Regions from separate parts of the Ensifer sp. CCNWLY38 genome, predicted to be linked through region 4. Evidence: predicted binding sites of a transcription regulator. Region 4 holds the regulator's gene; each other region holds the start of a gene.
The links. Region 4 encodes LexA, which represses DNA repair genes until DNA is damaged. Its sites were predicted from a motif close to TGTTCNNNNTGTGTTCNG; they were not measured.
Positions count from the first base shown of each region.

Region 1: parE (DNA topoisomerase IV subunit B) is a predicted target of LexA. The motif match lies at 1,482-1,499, and genes of this name have one in related genera.
Region 2: V7S54_RS03705 (DNA recombination protein RmuC) is a predicted target of LexA. The motif match lies at 1,713-1,730, and genes of this name have one in related genera.
Region 3: radA (DNA repair protein RadA) is a predicted target of LexA. The motif match lies at 1,482-1,499, and genes of this name have one in related genera.

Region 1 covers NZ_JBBBBO010000010.1:247,718-252,838, forward strand. The annotation lists gene V7S54_RS22310 (UbiA family prenyltransferase) at 1-361, opposite strand, end outside; gene V7S54_RS22315 (alpha/beta hydrolase) at 488-1,372, opposite strand; gene parE (DNA topoisomerase IV subunit B) at 1,614-3,683, shown strand; gene V7S54_RS22325 (GNAT family N-acetyltransferase) at 3,813-4,283, opposite strand; gene V7S54_RS22330 (hypothetical protein) at 4,511-4,924, shown strand.
Region 2 covers NZ_JBBBBO010000001.1:754,765-759,885, forward strand. The annotation lists gene fmt (methionyl-tRNA formyltransferase) at 1-905, opposite strand, end outside; gene def (peptide deformylase) at 1,087-1,611, opposite strand; gene V7S54_RS03705 (DNA recombination protein RmuC) at 1,763-2,956, shown strand; gene V7S54_RS03710 (ribokinase) at 3,008-3,907, shown strand; gene V7S54_RS03715 (methyl-accepting chemotaxis protein) at 4,277-5,121, shown strand, end outside.
Region 3 covers NZ_JBBBBO010000008.1:63,520-68,640, reverse strand. The annotation lists gene V7S54_RS18085 (AraC family transcriptional regulator) at 1-151, opposite strand, end outside; gene alr (alanine racemase) at 305-1,444, shown strand; gene radA (DNA repair protein RadA) at 1,602-3,005, shown strand; gene V7S54_RS18070 (CvpA family protein) at 3,237-3,860, shown strand; gene purF (amidophosphoribosyltransferase) at 4,006-5,121, shown strand, end outside.
Region 4 covers NZ_JBBBBO010000015.1:176,915-182,035, reverse strand. The annotation lists gene V7S54_RS28070 (septal ring lytic transglycosylase RlpA family protein) at 1-491, opposite strand, end outside; tRNA gene V7S54_RS28065 (tRNA-Ser) at 804-893, shown strand; gene V7S54_RS28060 (hypothetical protein) at 1,044-1,610, opposite strand; gene V7S54_RS28055 (hypothetical protein) at 1,772-2,404, opposite strand; gene V7S54_RS28050 (hypothetical protein) at 2,719-3,015, shown strand; gene lexA (transcriptional repressor LexA) at 3,261-3,986, shown strand; gene V7S54_RS28040 (hypothetical protein) at 4,077-4,409, opposite strand; tRNA gene V7S54_RS28035 (tRNA-Cys) at 4,622-4,695, opposite strand; gene V7S54_RS28030 (thermonuclease family protein) at 4,847-5,121, opposite strand, start outside.

The DNA of each region.
Region 1 (5,121 bases), on a different contig from region 4:
GCGCATCGGTCGAATGCATAACCGAGGAAAAAAGTCCGACATGATCGGCAACGTCTCTGGCGACCAACGGCGCGGCACCGGTGACGAGCACCAGTTCGCGGCCGGTCTTTCTCTCCTCGGCGAGCCGATCGATGACGGCCTGCCGGTAGGGCCAGTCCTGAGCCTTGCGGCCGGAACGCAAGGCTACCTCATGCTTCAGCCGCGCCTTGCCCTTCACCAGCCAGAACAGCATGGGAAAGAGCATCAGCGGATTGCGCAAGAGAATGATCGCCGCACCTTCCCACAGTGTATCGGCGGCCAACAAAGTACCGTCCAGATCCACACACAGCGGAATGTGCCGTGTCTCGGTGCGCGCGTCCATGATTTCCATCCCAGCCATAATTGCCGGCATGATGACGTCTTCAACTTTCCAGAGTGGAAACACGGGCCACAATCTCGCCCGGAAACTGTCGGGCTGGTTAACAAATGTCGGCGGCGCGGACAAAGGTCAGTGGCGACCGATCCAGTTCAACGCATCGCGCCAGTCGGTCATGCGCACCGGGGTGCCGTGCGAGCCGCTTTCGAAGAGGACGAAGCGTGTCGGGTAGCCTTGGCCCTTCAGCCTGCGATAGAGCGCTTTCTGGCTCTCGGCGGGATAGACGCTGTCTCGGCTGCCATGGCTGAAGAACACGGGCAACTTTGCCTTGTAAGCAGCGCTCTTGGTGAAATCGGGGTCGCTGACGCCCCCCATGACCATCATGCCGCCGAGAGCCGAGACCGCGGAGGCATCGCGCGAAACGCCCCAGCAGATGAAACTTCCCATCGAGGCGCAGGCCAGCACCACGGGGCGGCCGCCGGAACGCTCGGAAACCTGTTTGACCAGGCCGGCAACATCCGCAGCACCTGCCGTGTCGAAGGTGCGGACGCTCGGCGCATAGTAGACGCCGCCATTGGCGACGGCGAGGTTCTTCAGCCGGTTGAAGTTACCACCGAAGGAAAAATCGTTGGTGCCGAGCCGGCGATCACCGCCGCGGCCATGGATGAAGATCACCGTGAAGGCAGCGCCGCGATCCGGACCGACGCGGGTCACGTCAAGCGAGCGACCACCAATGTCGAGCGTCTCGTTGACCTGCTCGCTTTTCACGCCCAGCGAAACATAGGCGCGCTTCACCCGGCGTTCCGGAATTTGGTCCCGTTCGTTGATATCGCGCAGCTCCTGATATTCCACCGTCAGGTCGTCGCCGCCATCGTTTTGTTGCAGCACCTTGGCATAGGAGAAAAGCTCGTCCTTGAAGGGCTTCAACGTCTGCGCTTGAGCCGCGGAAGCGCCTGCGGCGAAGGCCGCAGCCAGAAAAAGCCGGCGAAACGGAAAAACAGTTGTGGACACGGCCAATGACGGGCTCCCTCTTTGGCCGGAAGCCTTGCCATCGCACGGACGCCAACGCAACACTTGCTCCGTAACAGGGCCGCAAAGGCGGCATTTCATCTGCGAGCGATGCCAGCATTCTCCTTTTGTTCGCTCTTTCGGCGGGAGTCTGGCAGAATTCAGGTGATTCGACCGCCGGGGGATGGCGGCAAAGTCGAGGTCTTGCTATGGCCTCTCCCCAAGTGACAGGAACGATCCGAACGACCCCATGGACGACAACAGCGACCTCTTCTCCTCCGCGCCCCTACAGCCGAAGCCTGCCGAAGCTGGAGCTCCGCCGCGCAAGCCGCCGACTGCGCCCGCTTCAGGCAGCGACGAACCGCGCCCTGCCCCGAAAGGCAGTGATGGCAGCGACTACGATGCGTCGGCGATCGAGGTGCTCGAAGGGCTGGAGCCGGTTCGTCGTCGTCCCGGCATGTATATCGGCGGCACCGACGAGAAGGCGCTGCACCACCTGTTTGCCGAAGTCATCGACAACTCGATGGACGAAGCGGTCGCCGGTCACGCGAATTTCATCGAAGTCAATCTCGATGCCGACGGCTTCCTGACGGTGACCGACAACGGCCGCGGCATCCCGGTCGAGAACCATCCGAAATTCCCCGGCAAGTCGACGCTCGAAGTCGTCATGACCATCCTGCACGCCGGCGGCAAGTTCGACGGCAAGGCCTACGAAACTTCTGGCGGTCTTCATGGCGTCGGCGTCTCCGTCGTCAATGCGCTCTCCGATGCGCTCGAAGTCGAGGTCGCACGCAACCGCAAGCTCTATCGCCAACGCTTCTCCCGCGGCATTCCGCAGGGCGGGCTCGAAGAACTCGGCGACGTGCACAATCGCCGCGGCACGCGCGTACGCTTCCACCCGGATCCGGATATTTTCGGACCGCACGCCCATTTCGAGCCGGGGCGGCTGTTCCGCATGGCCCGCTCGAAGGCCTACCTTTTCGGCGGCGTCGAGATCCGCTGGTCCTGCGACCCGTCGCTCCTGCAGGAAGGTTCGGAAATTCCGGACAAGGCGGTCTTCCACTTCCCCGGTGGCCTCAAGGACTATCTGGCTGCGACGCTCGGCAAGGAGTTCACCGTCACCCGCGAGATCTTCGCCGGCAAGTCGGAAAAGTCGAACGGCCACGGTTCGATCGAATGGGCGGTCACCTGGTACGGCGGCGACCAACAGGTCCATTCCTATTGCAACACCATCCCGACGCCCGAGGGCGGCACGCACGAGGCGGGCTTCCGCATCGCGCTGACCAAGGGCCTGAAGAACTATGCGGAGCTGACACAGAACAAGCGCGCGGCGATCATCACCACGGACGATGTGATGATCTCGGCCGCGGGCATGCTGTCGGTCTTCATCCGCGAACCGGAATTCGTCGGCCAAACGAAGGACAAGCTCGCGACGGTCGAGGCACAGCGCATCGTCGAAAACGCGCTCCGCGACCCCTTCGATCACTACCTTGCCGACAATCCGGGAGAAGCCGCCAAGCTGCTCGACTGGGTGGTCGAGCGCGCCGAAGAGCGCGTGCGCCGGCGCAAGGAAAAGGAAGTCAACCGCAAGACGGCGGTGCGCAAACTGCGCTTGCCGGGCAAGCTTGCGGATTGCTCGCAGAACACGGCCGAAGGCGCGGAACTCTTCATCGTCGAAGGGGACTCGGCAGGCGGATCGGCAAAGCAGGCGCGCAACCGCGCCAACCAGGCGATTCTGCCGCTGCGCGGCAAGATCCTTAACGTCGCGAGCGCGGGCCGCGAAAAGCTCAGCGCCAACCAGCAGATCACCGACCTCATTCAGGCGCTTGGCTGCGGCACGCGTAGCAAGTACCGCGAAGAGGATCTGCGCTACGAACGCATCGTCGTCATGACCGACGCCGACGTCGACGGCGCGCATATCGCCTCGCTGCTCATCACCTTCTTCTATCAGGAGATGCCAGAGCTGATCCGTGGCGGTCACCTCTATCTCGCCGTGCCGCCGCTCTACCGCATCAGCCAGGGCTCGAAGACGCTCTATGCCCGCGACGATGCGCACCGCGAAGAGCTGATGCGGACCGAATTCGCCGGTCGCGGCAAGGTCGAGATCGGCCGGTTCAAAGGTCTTGGCGAGATGCTGCCAGCGCAGCTCAAGGAAACGACGATGGACCCGAAGTTCCGCACGTTGCTCAAGGTCGAGATCGACGAGATTGATTTCGAGGGCACGCGCGAGGCGGTGGACAATCTCATGGGCACGAAGGCCGACGCCCGCTTCCGCTTCATCCAGGAGCGCGCCGTATTCGCCGAAAACCTGGACATCTGATTGGGCGATGGATGCGAAGGCGCATGACGTTCTTGCGCCCCACACTCCCCGAGCAATCAAGATTGAGAACGGCGGCCCTCGCGCCGCCGTTTTGATTTTCAGCTCACGGCACCACTCGGCGTGGCGAGATCATGCCGCCTGGCGAACAGGCTTTTCCATGAACAGGCTTAGCGGATCAGGCTGATAGTCGCCAAAGGGCGGGCGCTCGACATAGCCGGCTGCCTTGTAAAGCCCGATCGCCTCGGGCTGATAGATGCCGGTTTCGAGGCGAACTGCCGTGTAACCGAGTTCACCTGCGCGCGCTTCCAATGCCTGCAACAAATGCTTGCCGACCCTCAGCCCCCTCGCCTCCGGATCGACGAACATGCGCTTGATCTCGGCCGTACCGTCGCCTGCTTCAACGAGGGCGCAGCAACCGACGATGTTGTCGTCACGCCGCGCCACAAAGAAGGAAACCCCCGACTGCTCCAGGCTCGAAAGGTCGACCATGTGGTTGCTTTCGGCGGGATAGAGCGAAGCGGCATAGGCGTCGGAGAGTTCCAGCAGACGCACGACCTGCGCTTGGCGTGGCGACTCCAGGGCTATGGTTACAGCGCGCAATTGTTTCGTCCTTGTCGATCTTTACTGTTTGCGGCCGGACGTTAGTGCCACCCGTTCCGCCAGCCAATACGTCAAATGACGCAGGCGCGCCCGGTGCCGCCCTATCAATCCGGCTAACGGGCTGAAACAATTTGTTCCCTGTCACCGGCAACGCCGCCCTATTTCGGGGAGAATCGCACAGACATAGGTTGATCGCATCACAACCTCCAGGGACCGACAGGAACACTATGCAAGCGGCGCTGATTGTCATGACCATTCTCGGCTGCGACCACGATGTCAGCCAATGCCAGTACATCTCGACGGTCAACGGCACATGGCCATCGATCGCCCAATGCGACACGGACTCGCAGGCGCGACTGCCGAAGTTTTCGAACGCCAACTATCCGGTCGTCGTCGCCGTTTGCGAAAGCACCGGCCCGGCCCTCGCCGACCTGACCCCGCCGCCGGCCGGCTCCCAACAGAGCCAGACGCCGCCCCCGCAGGTGACGGAACCGGAGCCGGAGCCAACCTTGCCGAAACGGACGCTGGCTTTCCTGTCGGGCGCCATGCCGGACCGTGAGAAGCTCAAGACCATCGTCACGAAGCCGGTGCACTACATCGAAGACGGCTATTCCTGGGTCGCTCGCCGCTTCACCAACTAGGGCACGCTCATACCAGACCAGTGCCGATCGGGCTTTCGGCGCTGGCCGTGACCGCCTCTTCTGCGGTTCGCGGCTGCCAGCCCAGAACGCGACGCGCCTTCTCGTTGGAAATGTGGGAGTCGCGTAGCAGCCAAGCCTGCCAGCCAGTTCGGCAGAATGAACTTTGGCAGCTTGGCGGCATGCGCGGGAAACGCAGG
Region 2 (5,121 bases), on a different contig from region 4:
GTTCCACGCAGGAAGTCGGCGGCGCCGAGCGCCTTGCCGCCGGCGCGCTGCAGGCGCGTGAGCCGCACCGCGCTCTCGCCGCAGGCAATCGTCAGATTGTCGTCGAGCACCGTGCCGGGCTCGCCGGCACCCGAGGCCGGCTCGGAATTCAGAACCTTGATACGTTCCGGCTTGCCGGCAATTTCAAGCTCGAACCAGGCGCCAGGGAACGGCGACAGGCCGCGGATATGGTCGTGCACCTCGCGGGCAGGACGGGCGAAGTCGATGCGGGTTTCCGTCTTGCTGATCTTTTGGGCGTAGACGATGCCCTCCTCCGGCTGCGCCGCCAGCGGCAGATCGTCAGCTTCGAGCTTGGCCATCGCCTCCCGCATCAACGTCGCGCCGACCTGCATCAGCCGGTCGTGCAACTCGCCCGCCGTCATCGTCGCGCCGATCTGGACGGCCTTGGTGAGGGCGACGGGGCCGGTATCAAGCCCCTTGTCCATCTTCATCACCATCATGCCGGTCTCATGATCGCCGGCCATGATGGCGCGCTGGATGGGGGCAGCACCACGCCAGCGCGGCAGCAGCGAAGCATGGCCGTTGTAGCAACCGTATTTGGTGCCGGTGAGGATCGCCTCGGGCAGAAGCAGGCCATAGGCGACGACGACGGCGACATCGGCGTCGAAGTCGCGGAAGGTCTGGCGATCCGCCTCGTCCTTGAAGTTGACCGGCGTCAGCACGGGAATGCCGAGCAGCTCGGCCGCCTGATGCACCGGCGACTTCTGCAGATCGAGCCCGCGTCGGCCGCCCGGTCGCGGAGGCTGAGTATAGGCGGCGACGATCTGGTGGCCAGCCTCGGCGAGGGCCGCCAGCGTCGGCACCGAAAATTCCGGCGTACCCATGAAGATGATGCGAAGTGACAAGGCGGTAACTCCGTCCTTTCAGATCACTTCATGCGGGAAACGGCGAAATGATCTCATTCTCTGAAACAGGACAACCCCAGGCGGAAAACCGTTTCACGCTTTCCTGGGATTGCACAGTGGATCCCCGCCCTCAAATCGTGCCCTTCGCGCGATCTGTTTGCGACCGCTTGCGTGGTCGGCGTCAGATCGCCTTCGCACCGCGCGTCTTGGCGGCCTTGGTGAACTTGCGGATCACCATGTCGCGCTTGAGCTTGGAGATGTGATCGATGAACAGGACGCCGTTCAGGTGATCGATCTCATGCTGCAGGCAGGTCGCGAGCAGGCCATCGGCCTCGATCATCTGTTCCTTGCCGTCACGGTCGAGATGCTTGACGGTGATCGCCGCGGGGCGCTCGACCTCGGCGTAAAAGTCTGGGATCGACAGGCAGCCTTCCTCGTAGACCGAGCGCTCATCGGACGAAGCAACGATCTCGGGATTGATGAAAACGAGCGGGGTCTTGTCGTCGCCTTCTTTCGAAACGTCGAGCACCAGCATGCGTTTGGCAACGCCGATCTGGATCGCGGCAAGGCCGATGCCGGGCGCGTCATACATGGTTTCGAGCATATCGTCGGCCAGACGGCGGATGTCCGCGTCGATGGTTTCGATCGGCGTGGAAACCTGGCGAAGCACAGGATCGGGAAGGATGATAAGCGGCTTGATCGTCATGCTGCTCCCATAGCCGATCTTTCCATCGGCGTGCAAGAAAATTGCCTTGCCACCCGCAGCGGCCCTTCCGGCATCGGCCGGCGTTAACCGCACGGTACAGATGTTCATGCTTTGATCTATAAAACATCTGCGAATCTGTTAGGCTTACACCATGGAACCAGCGCCCATCGACCTTTCCCAGCCATTGTTTTTCATCGGCACTCTGCCGGTCACGCTGGGCCATCTCGCCATCGCCGGCGGTCTGATGGTGGCAGTCGCGCTGCTGATGGCGCTTTCGCGGCGTCGGGATACTCGCGCCGAAGAACGGCAGGAGCAGATGGCGATGCTGCTTGCGGCCCAGACGGAGATGCAGGGGCGGGTCGCCGCCATGGCCGAGGTTTTCGGCGCGCGGCAGGCGGAGCTCAACCAGACGCTCAGCCAGCGTATCGACGGCATGACCCACCGCATCGGCGCATCGATCACCGAACAGACCAAGGCGACGCACGAAAACCTCAGGCGGCTGCAAGAGCGCCTGGCGGTCATCGACAATGCCCAGAACAACATCCAGTCGCTGGCCAAGGACATGGCCGGGTTGCAGGCGATCCTATCCAACAAGCAGACGCGCGGCGCCTTCGGCCAGTCGCGCATGGAGGCGATCATCGCCGATGGGCTGCCGATGGGCGCCTTTGAATTTCAGACGACGCTGTCGAACGGCGCTCGGCCCGATTGCACCATCCGCATGCCGAACGGCCAGCCGGCGCTCGTCATCGACGCGAAATTTCCGCTGGAAGCCTGGAACGCGATGCGGGATGCCCCGAATGCGGAACGCCGCCAACAGATCGCGCAACTTTTCCGCCGCGACATGGAAGGGCATGTGCGCGATATCGCCAGCAAGTACCTGATCTCGGGAGAGACGCAGGACACCGCATTCCTGTTCGTGCCATCGGAATCGATCTTCGCCGAAATCCACGAGCATTTCGAAGCGATCGTGCAGAAGGCGCATCGCCAGCGGATCGTCATCGTCTCGCCGTCGCTGCTGCTCTTGTCGATCCAGGTGATCCAGGCGATCCTCAAGGATGCGCGGATGCGCGAACAGGCGCATCTGATCCAGGGTGAAGTGGCCAGGCTGATGGAGGACCTCAGTCGTCTCGACGAGCGCGTGCGCAAGCTTCAGGGGCACTTCGCCATGAGCCAGAAGGACGTCGAGGATATTCTGATTTCGTCTAGCAAGCTCACGCGGCGCGGCGCCAAGATCGAGGCGCTCGAACTTCAAGCCGAAGGCGGGACGCAAGAAGCAAGCGACCCGCGTGCCGCCGTCGACAACCGCGTCGGGCAATTGCGCCTGCGGGTGGTTGACGAGGACTGAGGCTGTCGGGCACTCTCCGGCCCACTTTGCAATCCGACGGGATATTTTCACATGATCACTGTTTTTGGGTCTATCAACATGGACCTGATCGCCACCACGGCACGCCTCCCGAAGCCGGGCGAAACCGTCGCCGGTACGGGCTTTTCGACCGCCGCCGGCGGCAAGGGCGCAAACCAGGCGCTTGCTGCACGGCGCGCCGGCGCGACGGTTAAGATGGCGGGCGCAGTCGGAAAGGACAGCTTTGCCGATGGCGCGCTGGAACTGCTGAAGGGCGCAGGTGCCGACCTGTCGCTGACCAAGACGGTGAATGAGCCGACTGGCACCGCGCATATCTTGGTCGGCGGTGACGGCGAGAACGTCATCGTCGTCGTCGCCAGTGCCAATTCAACTGTCAATGAGGCCGATGCGGTGAAAGCCGTCGACGGCATGAACCGTGGCGACACGCTGATGCTGCAGCTCGAAATTCCGGCAGCCTCCGTCGAGAAGGCCCTGAACGCAGCGAAACAGAAGGGCGTGCGCTCGGTCATCAACATCGCGCCGCTGACGCCGGATGCCGCGCGCCTCGGCCGCATGGCCGATATCGTCATTGCCAATGAGACCGAATTCGAGCTGCTTGCCGGCAGGAGCGGCATCAGCAGCGCGGAACGCGAAGACGCGATGAAGGCGCTTCACGCCGAGACCGGCCAGACGGTCATCGTCACGCTCGGCGCCGAAGGCGTCGTCGCCGTGCACGAAGGCGAGATCCAGCGCGCGAAGGGCCTGAAGATCGAGCCGGTCGATACCGTCGGCGCCGGCGACACGTTCTGCGGCTATCTTGCAGCCAGCCTCGACGCCGGCATTGCCTTTCCCGATGCGCTGCGCCGTGCAGCCATCGCCGGCTCGCTCGCCTGCCTGAAGAGCGGCGCCCAGCCCTCGATCCCGCTTTCCTCGGAAGTGGCGTCGCGCCTTTAGATCTGGCAATCGTCACGTCTTTGAGATCGTGCGGGACGCGGGCGAAGAACTGCCCGCGTCCTTTTCGTTTCGCGCTACCGAACGCCTTCCCTCGCCGTGAGATGCCCCTTGCGCAATCCGGACAGCCGATGTCGCGGAGATAAAACTCCGCGCGCAATTTTATCGAAGCAACCGGTAAAACAGCGTCCGCGTTGGGCCTATTTTAAGAATCTCCAGTCTATTCAGGAGCCTGAGAAGGCCGGTCGAAGCGACCCGGTTGCCTCCAACATGCCGGTCGGCATCTGACGCTCCATGATGGAGTTCACCCCCATTGCGAAATGCGTCCACCGCAGGCGAGAGCCGGCGGACCTCCCAGCACGTGAGGATTTCATGTTCAAGTTCCAAGCCAAATCGCTGGCGACCAAACTGATCGCGGTGACAGGCGGCACGATTGCACTTGTCCTGCTCGCCTCGAATTTCGTTCTCATCTCCCAGACCCAGGATCGCGTCGAAACGCTGGTCCTTGAACAGGCAAACGGTGAAGCCCGCGCGATCGCCTCCGACATCGCCGGCGACGTCGGCGAGCTTGCGAGCGCTGCCCGCTCGATGGCCGGCGTTCTCGGCCGGGCACATGCGGAAAAGTCGATGGAGCGCACCGGGGTGATCAATGTCCTCAGGGCGAACCTCGAGCAGAACCCCTTCGCCTTCGGCAGCTGGTTCGCGGAAGAGCCCAAGGCCTTCGACGGCCGCCAGGAAGATGTCGTCAACAACAAGGAACTGGGCGGTAACGAGCTCGGCATCTTCACGCCCTACTGGTCGAAGACGCGCACCAACGAAATCCAGTACTCCACCTTCCGTGCCGACTATCCGGCCGAGTGGTACAGCCTTGCGGCAAAGAGCGGCAAGGGCGCGATCACCCAGCCCTATACTGCCGAGGGTACCGACATTCCGACCGCGATGAGCTCGATCGCCTATCCGGTCATGTCAGGCGGCAAGCTGATCGGCGTCTCCGGCGTCGACATCTCGCTCGCGTCGCTCGCCGAGGGCCTTGCGAAGTTGAAGCCGTTCGAAACCGGCCGCGTCTACCTGCTGTCGCAGAGCGGCAAGTGGCTCGTCGCGCCGATCCCGGAACTGCTGCTCAAGGCCTATGACGGCGAAGGCAACGACATCGTCAAGGACGCGCTTGCTTCCGGCAAGCCTGGCGTCATTTCCAACCTTTCCTATGACGGCAACGA
Region 3 (5,121 bases), on a different contig from region 4:
TCTCATGCGCGTGCGGCGCGAATTCATGGGTAATGAAGGTCGCCGTCAGACATTCCATGCCCATGAACCGAGGATCGCGCCAGAAGCGCGTGCGCTCGGCGCCCTCAATCGGCATGACCTCTATGGCTTCTTCCTGCGAAATCGTCTGCATTGGACAACCATAGTGACCCGAGGCGATCCCGTCTTGCACAAAAGTGCTCATCCTTCCTTCAGGGCCGCGTGACCGCGATGCGACCGGCGAGCATTTGCGACCATGGGCCGTTGGCTGTATTGCTCTTCGTATCGTCCACGAAGAGTGTCCGGCATGCTCCCCCCAGAATTTCTTTCCGCCTCCAACCGCCTCACGATCAATCTCGGTGCGCTTGCCGACAATTGGCGGTCGATGAATGCCCGCTCCGGCAAGGCGCGGGCGGCAGCGGTCCTGAAAGCGGACGCCTATGGCCTCGGCATCGATGATGCAGCCCCTGCCCTCTATGCCGCCGGCGCGCGCGACTTCTTCGTCGCCAATGCCGAGGAAGGTGCGGAACTGCGCCCCCTCGTTCCGGAGGGCCGCATCTACATTCTCGCGGGCATGTGGCCGGGCAACGAAGAGCTCTTCTTCGACAATGACCTGGTGCCGATCATCAATTCCGACGAGCAGCTTGCGGTGTTCATGGCGGCTCTTTCCGAGCGCGGCGACCACCCCTGCGTGCTGCATATCGATACCGGCATGAACCGGTTGGGCCTCTCGGTCGAGGCCGCCGTGGCGCTTGCCAATGACCCGGCGCGACCCGCCAGCTTCTCGCCGGTGCTGATCATGAGCCACCTCGCCTGTGCCGACGAACCGCAGCATCCGTTGAACGCCTACCAGCTCGGGCGCTTCCGCGAAGCCACAGCCGCCTATCACGGCGTTGATGCAAGCCTTGCCAATTCCGGCGGTGTGTTCCTGGGCGCCGACTATCATTTCGAGCTCACCCGGCCGGGCATCGCCGTCTATGGCGGCGAGGCGGTCAACGATGCCATCAACCCGATGACCCCAGTGGTAACCGCCGAGGCCAGGATCATCCAGATCCGCGAGGTCGCGGCCGGAGGCACGGCGAGCTACGGCGCCTCCGCCCGCTTCGACAGGGACAGCCGCATCGCCACCGTCGCTGTCGGATACGCCGATGGCTACCATCGTTCGGTCTCCGGCGGCGGCGTGACTCTACGGCAGGCAACCCCGTCAGGGGCGTTCGGCTTCCTGCACGGCAAGCGCGTTCCGCATGTGGGGCGCGTCACCATGGACCTCAGCCTGTTCGACGTCACTGACCTGCCGGCAGGTGCAGCGCGGCCGGGCGATTACATCGAGCTTTTCGGCCGAAACATCGCCATTGACGACGTGGCGCGCGCCGGCGGAACCATCGGCTATGAGCTGCTGACCAGCCTCGGGCATCGTTACATCAGGAACTATGTCGGCGCCGTCTGACGTGGCTTTCCTGCATTTTCCTTGCGGCCTTCGCTAAAATTCACCTTTTGTTCCGCATTCCGCGGCATTATGTGACGACAAAGGTGATTCTCCTGTCGTCGGCGGCACCGCCTCGCATGTGTGCCGGCGGCTCCCAGATTTCGAAAGTCCGATCCTGATGGCGAAAGCCCGTACCCAATTCATCTGCCAGAACTGCGGCACCGTCCACACCCGCTGGGCGGGCAAATGCGAAGGCTGCGGCGAGTGGAACACGATCATCGAGGACGACCCGACCGCCGGTATCGGCGGTGGTCCGACGCGCGCGCCGAAGAAGGGTCGCCCGGTGGCGCTCACCACGCTTTCCGGCGAGATCGAGGATGCGCCGCGTATCCAGACCGGGATTTCGGAACTCGACCGGGTGACCGGCGGTGGCTTCGTGAGGGGCTCCGCGCTGCTCGTCGGCGGCGATCCCGGCATCGGCAAATCGACCGTGCTGATGCAGGCGGCCGCAGCGCTGTCGCGCCGCAAGCACCGCGTCATCTATGTCTCGGGCGAGGAGGCCGTGGCGCAGGTGCGTCTGCGTGCGCAGCGCCTGGGTGCTGCCGACAGCGACGTGCTACTGGCCGCCGAAACCAATGTCGAGGACATTCTGGCGACGCTTTCGGAAGGCAAGCGTCCCGATCTGGTGATCATCGATTCGATCCAGACGCTCTGGAGCGACCTCGTCGATTCGGCGCCCGGCACGGTGACGCAGGTTCGGACCGGCGTGCAGGCGATGATCCGCTTCGCCAAACAGACAGGCACCGCCGTCGTGCTCGTCGGCCACGTCACCAAGGAGGGCCAGATCGCCGGCCCTCGCGTTGTCGAACACATGGTCGATGCGGTGCTTTACTTCGAAGGCGACCGCGGCCACCACTACCGCATCCTGCGCACCGTCAAGAACCGCTTCGGCCCGACCGACGAGATCGGCGTTTTCGAAATGTCGGACAAGGGTCTGCGCGAAGTGGCCAACCCGTCGGAACTGTTCCTCGGAGAACGCAACGAAAAATCGCCGGGCGCCGCGGTCTTTGCCGGCATGGAAGGCACCCGCCCCATTCTTGTCGAAGTGCAGGCGCTCGTCGCGCCGACCTCACTCGGTACGCCGCGGCGCGCTATCGTCGGCTGGGACTCGGCCCGCCTGTCGATGATCCTTGCGGTGCTCGAGGCCCATTGCGGCGTACGGCTCGGCCAGCACGACGTCTATCTCAATATCGCCGGCGGCTATCGCATTTCGGAGCCTGCTGCCGATCTAGCTGTGGCTTCCGCACTGGTTTCATCGCTTGCCGGGCTTGCCCTTCCTGCCGATTGCGTCTATTTCGGCGAAGTCAGCTTGTCCGGCGCCATCCGGCCGGTTGCGCATACCGCACAACGCCTTAAGGAAGCCGAGAAACTCGGGTTCTCGCAGGCGGTCTTGCCGTCCGCGTCCACCGAATTGCCAAAAAACGGCAATGGCCGATGGAGCGAAATGGAAAGCCTGCCGGATCTGGTGGCGCGCATCGCGGGATCGCGAAACGCGCTGAGACCGGTGGAGGACGAAGATTGAGGATGCGGGTGTCGCAGACCGTCCACTACTGCATAATTCCTTAGATCGGGATCGATTTAAGGACAAAATCATGCAGCAGGTCTGAGCGCTACAGCGACCTTTGCGCGCCCGAAAGGACGCGCGGCGCTGTAGGGGCCGCGAAGAGGCTGAAAATGCCCTGAACGTCAAGCAGGGCCGATGGCGGATAGGCTTGAGGAGACCCGGACGAACCGGGTCCGGAGTAAGGACAAAATGCCCATTACAATTCTCGACGGTATCGTTCTCGGCGTCGCTCTGTTTTCCGCAATCCTGGCCATGGTTCGAGGCTTCTCGCGCGAGGTGCTCTCGGTCGCGAGCTGGGTGGGTGCGGCCGCAGCTGCCTATTTCCTCTACCCGCAGCTTCTGCCCTATGCCAAACAGTACACCAATAGCGACACCGTCGCGCTGATCGGATCGGCGGCGGTGATCTTCCTGGTCGCGCTGATCATCATTTCCTTCATCACCATGCGGATTGCCGATTTCATCATCGACAGCCGCATCGGCGCGCTCGACCGCACCCTCGGCTTCCTGTTCGGTGCCGCCCGCGGCATCCTGCTGGTCGTCGTCGCCATGCTGTTCTTCAACTGGCTCGTCGCTCCGCAGCAGCAGCCGACCTGGGTAACCCAGGCGAAATCGAAGCCGCTGCTCGACAATCTCGGCAACAAGCTGATCGCGCTTTTGCCTGAAGAAGCCGATGCCACCATTCTCGACCGCCTGCGCGGCAAGGACACCACCGGCGAAGGTGAAGGCGAAGCGCCGGCGGCGACCCCCGGCCAGACACCGTCGACGACGCCGGAGCAAGCGCCCGCCGACGACGCACCGGCCACCAACGGTTGAGACAGGAACGATTTGCCGACAAAGCCCGCCCCGCGGGCTTTGTCCTTTTGGGGAATAACGCTTGCAGCCGTTTTCAGCTAAGATCGCTTGAAGATGGCGGGCCTGATCACGATATGCGCACCGGTACGGAGCAAAGGCGACAGTGATGACCGATCTGAGATCCATGGAAATCCACGATGAACTCGAAGGCGATGAATTGCACGAAGAGTGCGGCGTCTTCGGCATATTGGGGCACTCGGACGCGGCGGCGCTGACGGCGCTCGGCCTGCATGCGCTCCAGCATCGCGGCCAGGAAGCCGCCGGCATCGTCACCTTCGACGGCAAGCAGTTCTGCACCGAAAAGCGCATGGGCCTCGTCGGCGATCACTACACCGACCCGGCGACGCTGGCGAAGCTCCCGGGCTTCATGTCGATCGGCCACACCCGCTACTCGACAACGGGCGAAGTGGCGCTGCGCAACGTTCAGCCGCTCTTTGCCGAACTTGAAGTCGGCGGCATCGCGATCGCCCACAACGGCAACTTCACCAACGGCCTCACCGTTCGCCGTCAGTTGATCGCCGATGGCGCCATCTGTCAGTCGACCTCCGACACCGAAGTCGTGCTGCATCTGATCGCCCGTTCCAAGCAGGCCTCCTCGTCCGACCGCTTCATCGACGCCATCCGACAGATGGAAGGCGGCTACTCGATGCTGGCGATGACGCGCACCAAGCTGATCGCCGCGCGTGATCCGATCGGCATCCGACCGCTCGTCATGGGCGAACTCGACGGCAAGCCGATCTTCTGCTCCGAGACCTGCGCGCTCGACATCATCGGCGCAACTTACGTCCGCGATGTCGAGAACGGCGAGGTGATCATCTGCGAGATCCAGCCCGACGGTTCGATCTCGATCGATTCTCGCAAGCCGGAGGTATCGCAGCCGGAACGCCTCTGCCTGTTCGAATATGTCTATTTCGCCCGCCCGGATTCGGTCGTCGGCGGTCGCAGCATCTACGTGTCGCGCAAGAACATGGGCATCAACCTCGCCAAGGAGGCGCCCGTCGAGGCTGACGTGGTGGTTCCAGTGCCGGACGGCGGCACGCCGGCAGCGCTTGGCTATGCCCAGGAAAGCGGCATTCCCTTCGAATACGGCATCATCCGCAACCACTATGTCGGTCGCACGTTCATCGAGCCGACTCAGCAGATCCGTGCCTTCGGCGTCAAGCTCAAGCATTCGGCCAACCGTGCGATGATCGAAGGCAAGCGCATCATCCTCGTCGACGAT
Region 4 (5,121 bases):
GAGACGTCGATGATGCGGCCGAATTCATAGGGGCCGCGATCGTTGACGCGCACGATGACCGACGTACCGTTTTCCATATTCGTGACGCGCGCGTAGCTCGGCAGCGGGAACGTCGGATGGGCGGCCGACAGATGCGCCTTGTCGTAAACTTCGCCATTGGCGGTCAGCCGGCCGTGGAAAGCCGAGCCGTACCAGGAAGCCGTACCGGTCTTGTTGTAACCGAAGTCTTCCTTCGGCTGGTACCACTTGCCCTTGACCTGATAGGCCTTGCCGACCTGAAAGCGTCCGCCGCCCTTGGGAATATTGTTGCCGGTGGCAACACGCGGGCTCGCCTTTACGCCATAGACGGATTCGGGAAAGTATTCCTTGCTACGAGCAGTTTTCTTGACGCTCGATGTCGATCCGCAGGCTGCGAGTGTCACGCACAGCATCGGGACCGCCGCAAGGCGCAGTCCCTTGACCAGATATGCCGCATTTTTACTGGAGGTCATCTGTCCCACAACATCGATCGAATAGCCGTACTCGAAACCTTCCGCTCATGCCCCCAGCGGAAATCTCGGCGTCCCGAAACGGAACAGTCGATTAAACATGACAGCAACAAGGCGAAAATGCGAACTCATCCACAGATCAGCGCCGGATTTCATGCGCTATGGTTTACAGACGGTTACCAGCGGAGCATGCCCGCGCGCTCCAGTCTGGCCATCGAGAAAATCTTTCGGCGACGCATGTTAAATCTTGCAAAGCGACAGGGCTTCGCGCAATAACGCCCTGCCCGGTCAGCAGTTGACTGCGATTTCAGGCAAGGACAGGTGGCCGAGTGGTTTAAGGCTCTGGTCTTGAAAACCAGCGTACGGGAAACCGTACCGTGGGTTCGAATCCCACCCTGTCCGCCATTTCCCCAAGGAATATCGTCCGACCGATGGACCGCCATTCCTGACGATGCTTCGCTTCAATGAGCATAGGTCCGCGGGCGTCAGCGCCGTCTGGTTCGCCTCGAGCAGATGACGCTCAGCGCTCTCCGCGCCCTTCACTCAAGCCGCGTGTCAGAGGCTGAACGGATCACGCGCTGAGCGCTTCTCGCTCGGAGCGTTGAACGGATCGGCCTTCTTCTCCTTGGACTTGCGACCCTCGTCGGCGATGATCTCATCCACGGCCCGCTGGCATTTCAGGAGTTCTTCCGCCGCCGGGCCGGTGCCGCGCAGACTGAGGTTTGCGACAACGCGATCGTCAAAGGCGATCGCCAACGTCCTTTTGCGCACGAACCCCGTCAGGAATTCCGCATCGGTGACGTTCACGAAGAGGAACTTGCCGCTCTCGTCGCCGGCGGCGGTCGCCGCCGCACTCCACGGATCGCTCTTGTCGAAGCGGAACGTCAGGTCATAGTCCTTGCCGACCTCCAGCGACTTCCAGTCGTCGCTGGCGAAACTCATGTAGAGCGGTGATTCGGAGCCCTTGGGGTAGAATCCCAGACGCAATATGACCCCGCCCTCGAACATCGACGTGATGAAACACGAGCCTTCCATCGACGTGTCGGAAGCAACGGTCCAGCCGCCGACTTCCTTCCATTTGATGATCTCGGCCTCCTCAGCCACGGCCGGTCCCGTGGCCATCAGACAGCTCACAAATCCGAACAGCAATCTACGCATGCAAATCCCCCGTTTGCCCGCATTTTGAAAGGTCGCCGCGTTACTGTCGAGGGTGGGTGAGCCGCACCCACGCAAAATCCTAGGAATATTCACCTCTCCCCGCGGACCGACGCTCACGCCAAAGATCACATGGCGAAGGGATCTTTCGACGACTTGGTCTGGCCGCCGCCAGCAAAGGGGTCATTGTTTGGCGCATTCCCGCCGGCGCCCGCAAAGGGATCGGCGGCCGCCCCCTGCCCGCCGTTTGGCATCAACGCAATCACCGCCTCCTGGCATTTGAACATCTCGCTGACGGCCTTCATCGAATCGCGCAGGCTGAGGCTCGCCACGACGCGTCCTTCGAACGCCAGCGCCAGCGTGTTCTTGCGCACGAATTCGGTGAAGAAGTCGGTGTTGGAGAAGTTGACGACCAGAGCCTTCGAGCCCGTGAGGTCCAGGCCGAACGCGACAGCCGGCCACTGGCGGCCACGGTCGAGCTGCAAGGCGACGTCATACTCCCGCTGCGGCTCGATCGATTTCCAGTCGGCGTTGCCGATCGAAAGAAACGCCAGGTTCGCCGATCCTCTCGGGTAGAAGCCGATTCGAAGGATCATTCCGCCGTCGTAGCTCGTCGCCGCATAGCACGAGCCGCCCAAGGACGGATCCGAGCCCACCGTCCAGGCATTGACCTCCTTCCAGATATTCGAACGCCCTTCTTCAGCAGAGGCCGCCCCCGCCGCCACCAACAGACAGAGAACCGCCAACGACAATCTATGCATGCAACCACCCTACTTTCCCCGCAAAGTTATCGTTTTTTTACAACCTGTCGAGACGGTGCGGCATCTTCACAACACGGATTTTTGCACGCCAGCAGCGAGGCCGCGACTTGGCGCAACCGAAGCGATTGCGGCGCGGAGGGCGCGTCAGGGCTTTGCCGCGGCGTGCCCTGGCGCAAAACGGCCACAGCCTGCACTCAAAGAGCTGTTGAACACATGACAGTGATCGCCAAGCTTGCTGGACTTCGGAACGAAAGCGCGGTTCACATCGTTAACCGCCCCGTAGTCCCACCCTTGCATCAAAGTGGACGATCACCGTGCTTGCCGCCCTGCTTCTCGCTTCGATAGTCGCATCGCCCAATATGCCTGACGTCAAGCTCAGCGCCGCCACGGTGGACGAACTTCAGACCGATTTCGAGAGCGCCGTGCCGTGCCATCAAATTGATGGACGCAACGTGTGGAAGGGTGCGATCGCGTTCTACATCCAGTCTTTCATCTATGACGGCGACACGCCGGTCGCGACCGATGCGGCGGATGCCGTACTTCCGGAAGACAACAGCGCCGAGACGGTGAAGGAATTCGAAGACGCCTGCGCCGCCACGCAGCCGGCCTAGCCTCTTTGCACGAAACGCTCGCGATTCGTTCGAATCGCAGTGACGTCGCGCAATGCGCTACGCCGCCGCCCTCCTTTTGGGCGCGATCATCGCCCAAACCCGCTCTGCTCCCGTAAAAGTGACCAATCGACACGCACAGACGCGCCAATTGTCTGAATTCACGGAATTTTAGGCACTTGCGGAACACATATGGAACAGATAGTGTCTGTTCTTGATTTGTTTCACGCCTCTGGGAGCGACGTGCCATGCTGACCCGCAAGCAACAGGAATTGCTTCTCTTCATTCACGAACGCATGAAGGAGTCAGGCGTCCCACCATCATTCGATGAAATGAAGGATGCGCTCGACCTGGCGTCGAAGTCCGGCATTCACCGCCTGATCACGGCACTCGAAGAACGCGGGTTCATTCGCCGTCTGCCGAACCGGGCTCGCGCGCTTGAGGTCATCAAGCTTCCGGAGGCTTACGCATCCAGCCAGCAGCAGCCTCGCCGCGGCTTCTCGCCCAGCGTGATCGAAGGCAGCCTCGGCAAGGCGCCGGCGGTAGCCCCTGCCGCACCGCCGAAGCCCGCGCCAGTGGCCGACAACACATCGGTTTCCGTGCCGGTCATGGGCCGCATCGCTGCCGGTGTGCCGATCTCGGCCATCCAGAACAACACGCACGACATTACCGTTCCGCTCGACATGATCGGCAATGGCGAACACTATGCTCTCGAAGTTAAGGGCGACTCGATGATCGAAGCCGGCATCTTCGACGGCGACACGGTGATCATCCGCAATGCCAATACGGCCAATCCCGGCGATATCATCGTGGCGCTCGTGGATGATGAGGAAGCGACGCTTAAGCGCTTCCGGCGCAAGGGCGCATCGATCGCGCTCGAAGCCGCGAACCCTGCCTACGAAACAAGGATTTTCGGGCCCGATCGGGTGAAGATCCAGGGCAAGCTCGTCGGGCTGATCCGCCGCTACCACTGATTCCGAGGGAAACCTGGCATCCGACAGAGCCTCGCCACCGCTTGCGGTGGCGAGGCTCTGTTAATTGAAGGCGACCTGAAGGCGCGCCTCTTATTCGTGGATGGTGTATTCGCCGAGTTCGCAGAGATCCTGCATGTCTTCGGTCGTATCGAGGCCGGAGCCTTCTTCGAACTCGAAGCGCATGTCGTACTTGCAGACCTCCCGGCCGTCGGCGATGGTGATCTCCATGTCTTCCCCGGGGTTCAGCACCTGCCGGCCGAAAACATCGTCTTCCCACTCATTGACGCCCACAGGCGACGTATAGAAGTTCGTCAGCACTGCGTTTGTGTTGTTCTTCAGCTTGAAAACCAGGTCCTCTGCCTGCGCCTCGAACGTGGTCGCAGCGAAGAGGGCCAAGGCCGTCAGGACAAGTTTCGTCTTCATATATGCCATTGCCTCCGTTTTGATGATGACGGACGCTACCGATGCGGCTGATGTCAGCGGAGTCATCGTTCCCCCTCTACCGATTTCACCGAAGCGATAAGATCCAACGTATAGCTAATGGATGTGGCTTGCGCGGGCGTGGGCAGGCAACCACACAATCGCCCTGCCCTAAGGCAGAACGTCTATTCACACTAAAATGAGGTGAGAGTTATTGGAGGCCTCGCCCGGAATTGAACCGGGGTACAAGGATTTGCAGTCCTCTGCGTCACCACTCCGCCACGAGGCCTCACAGCTCGGATAACCGAGCGTTGGCGCGGATTTAGAATGATTGCAGAAAAACCGCAAGAGGCATTTTCCGAAAAACGCGCCGTCGATTTGTAAGACGGATACTTTCCACAGAGCGATCGCGAACCTCCGCCGATCGCATCTGGGTGGCCTCAGCACCAGGGCGTCGCGTGTCCCGTCCACGGCCGGACCAGCCCCTCGGTGACCAGCACGCGCCCGATAGACTGGTCGCCGCGGGTGACCAACCGCAGCTTTTCACCGGCCTTGGCATCCTGACGACCGCTCGCCGTTTCCAGCCTGAAGTCACCCGCATTCAACAATTCGCGCAGGCGTTGCTTGGCATAGAAGCCGCGCGAACGTTCCTTGTCGCAGCTTGCCTGGCGAATACGCGGCGCATCGACGTCTGCCACGCGGATCGTTTCGCCGT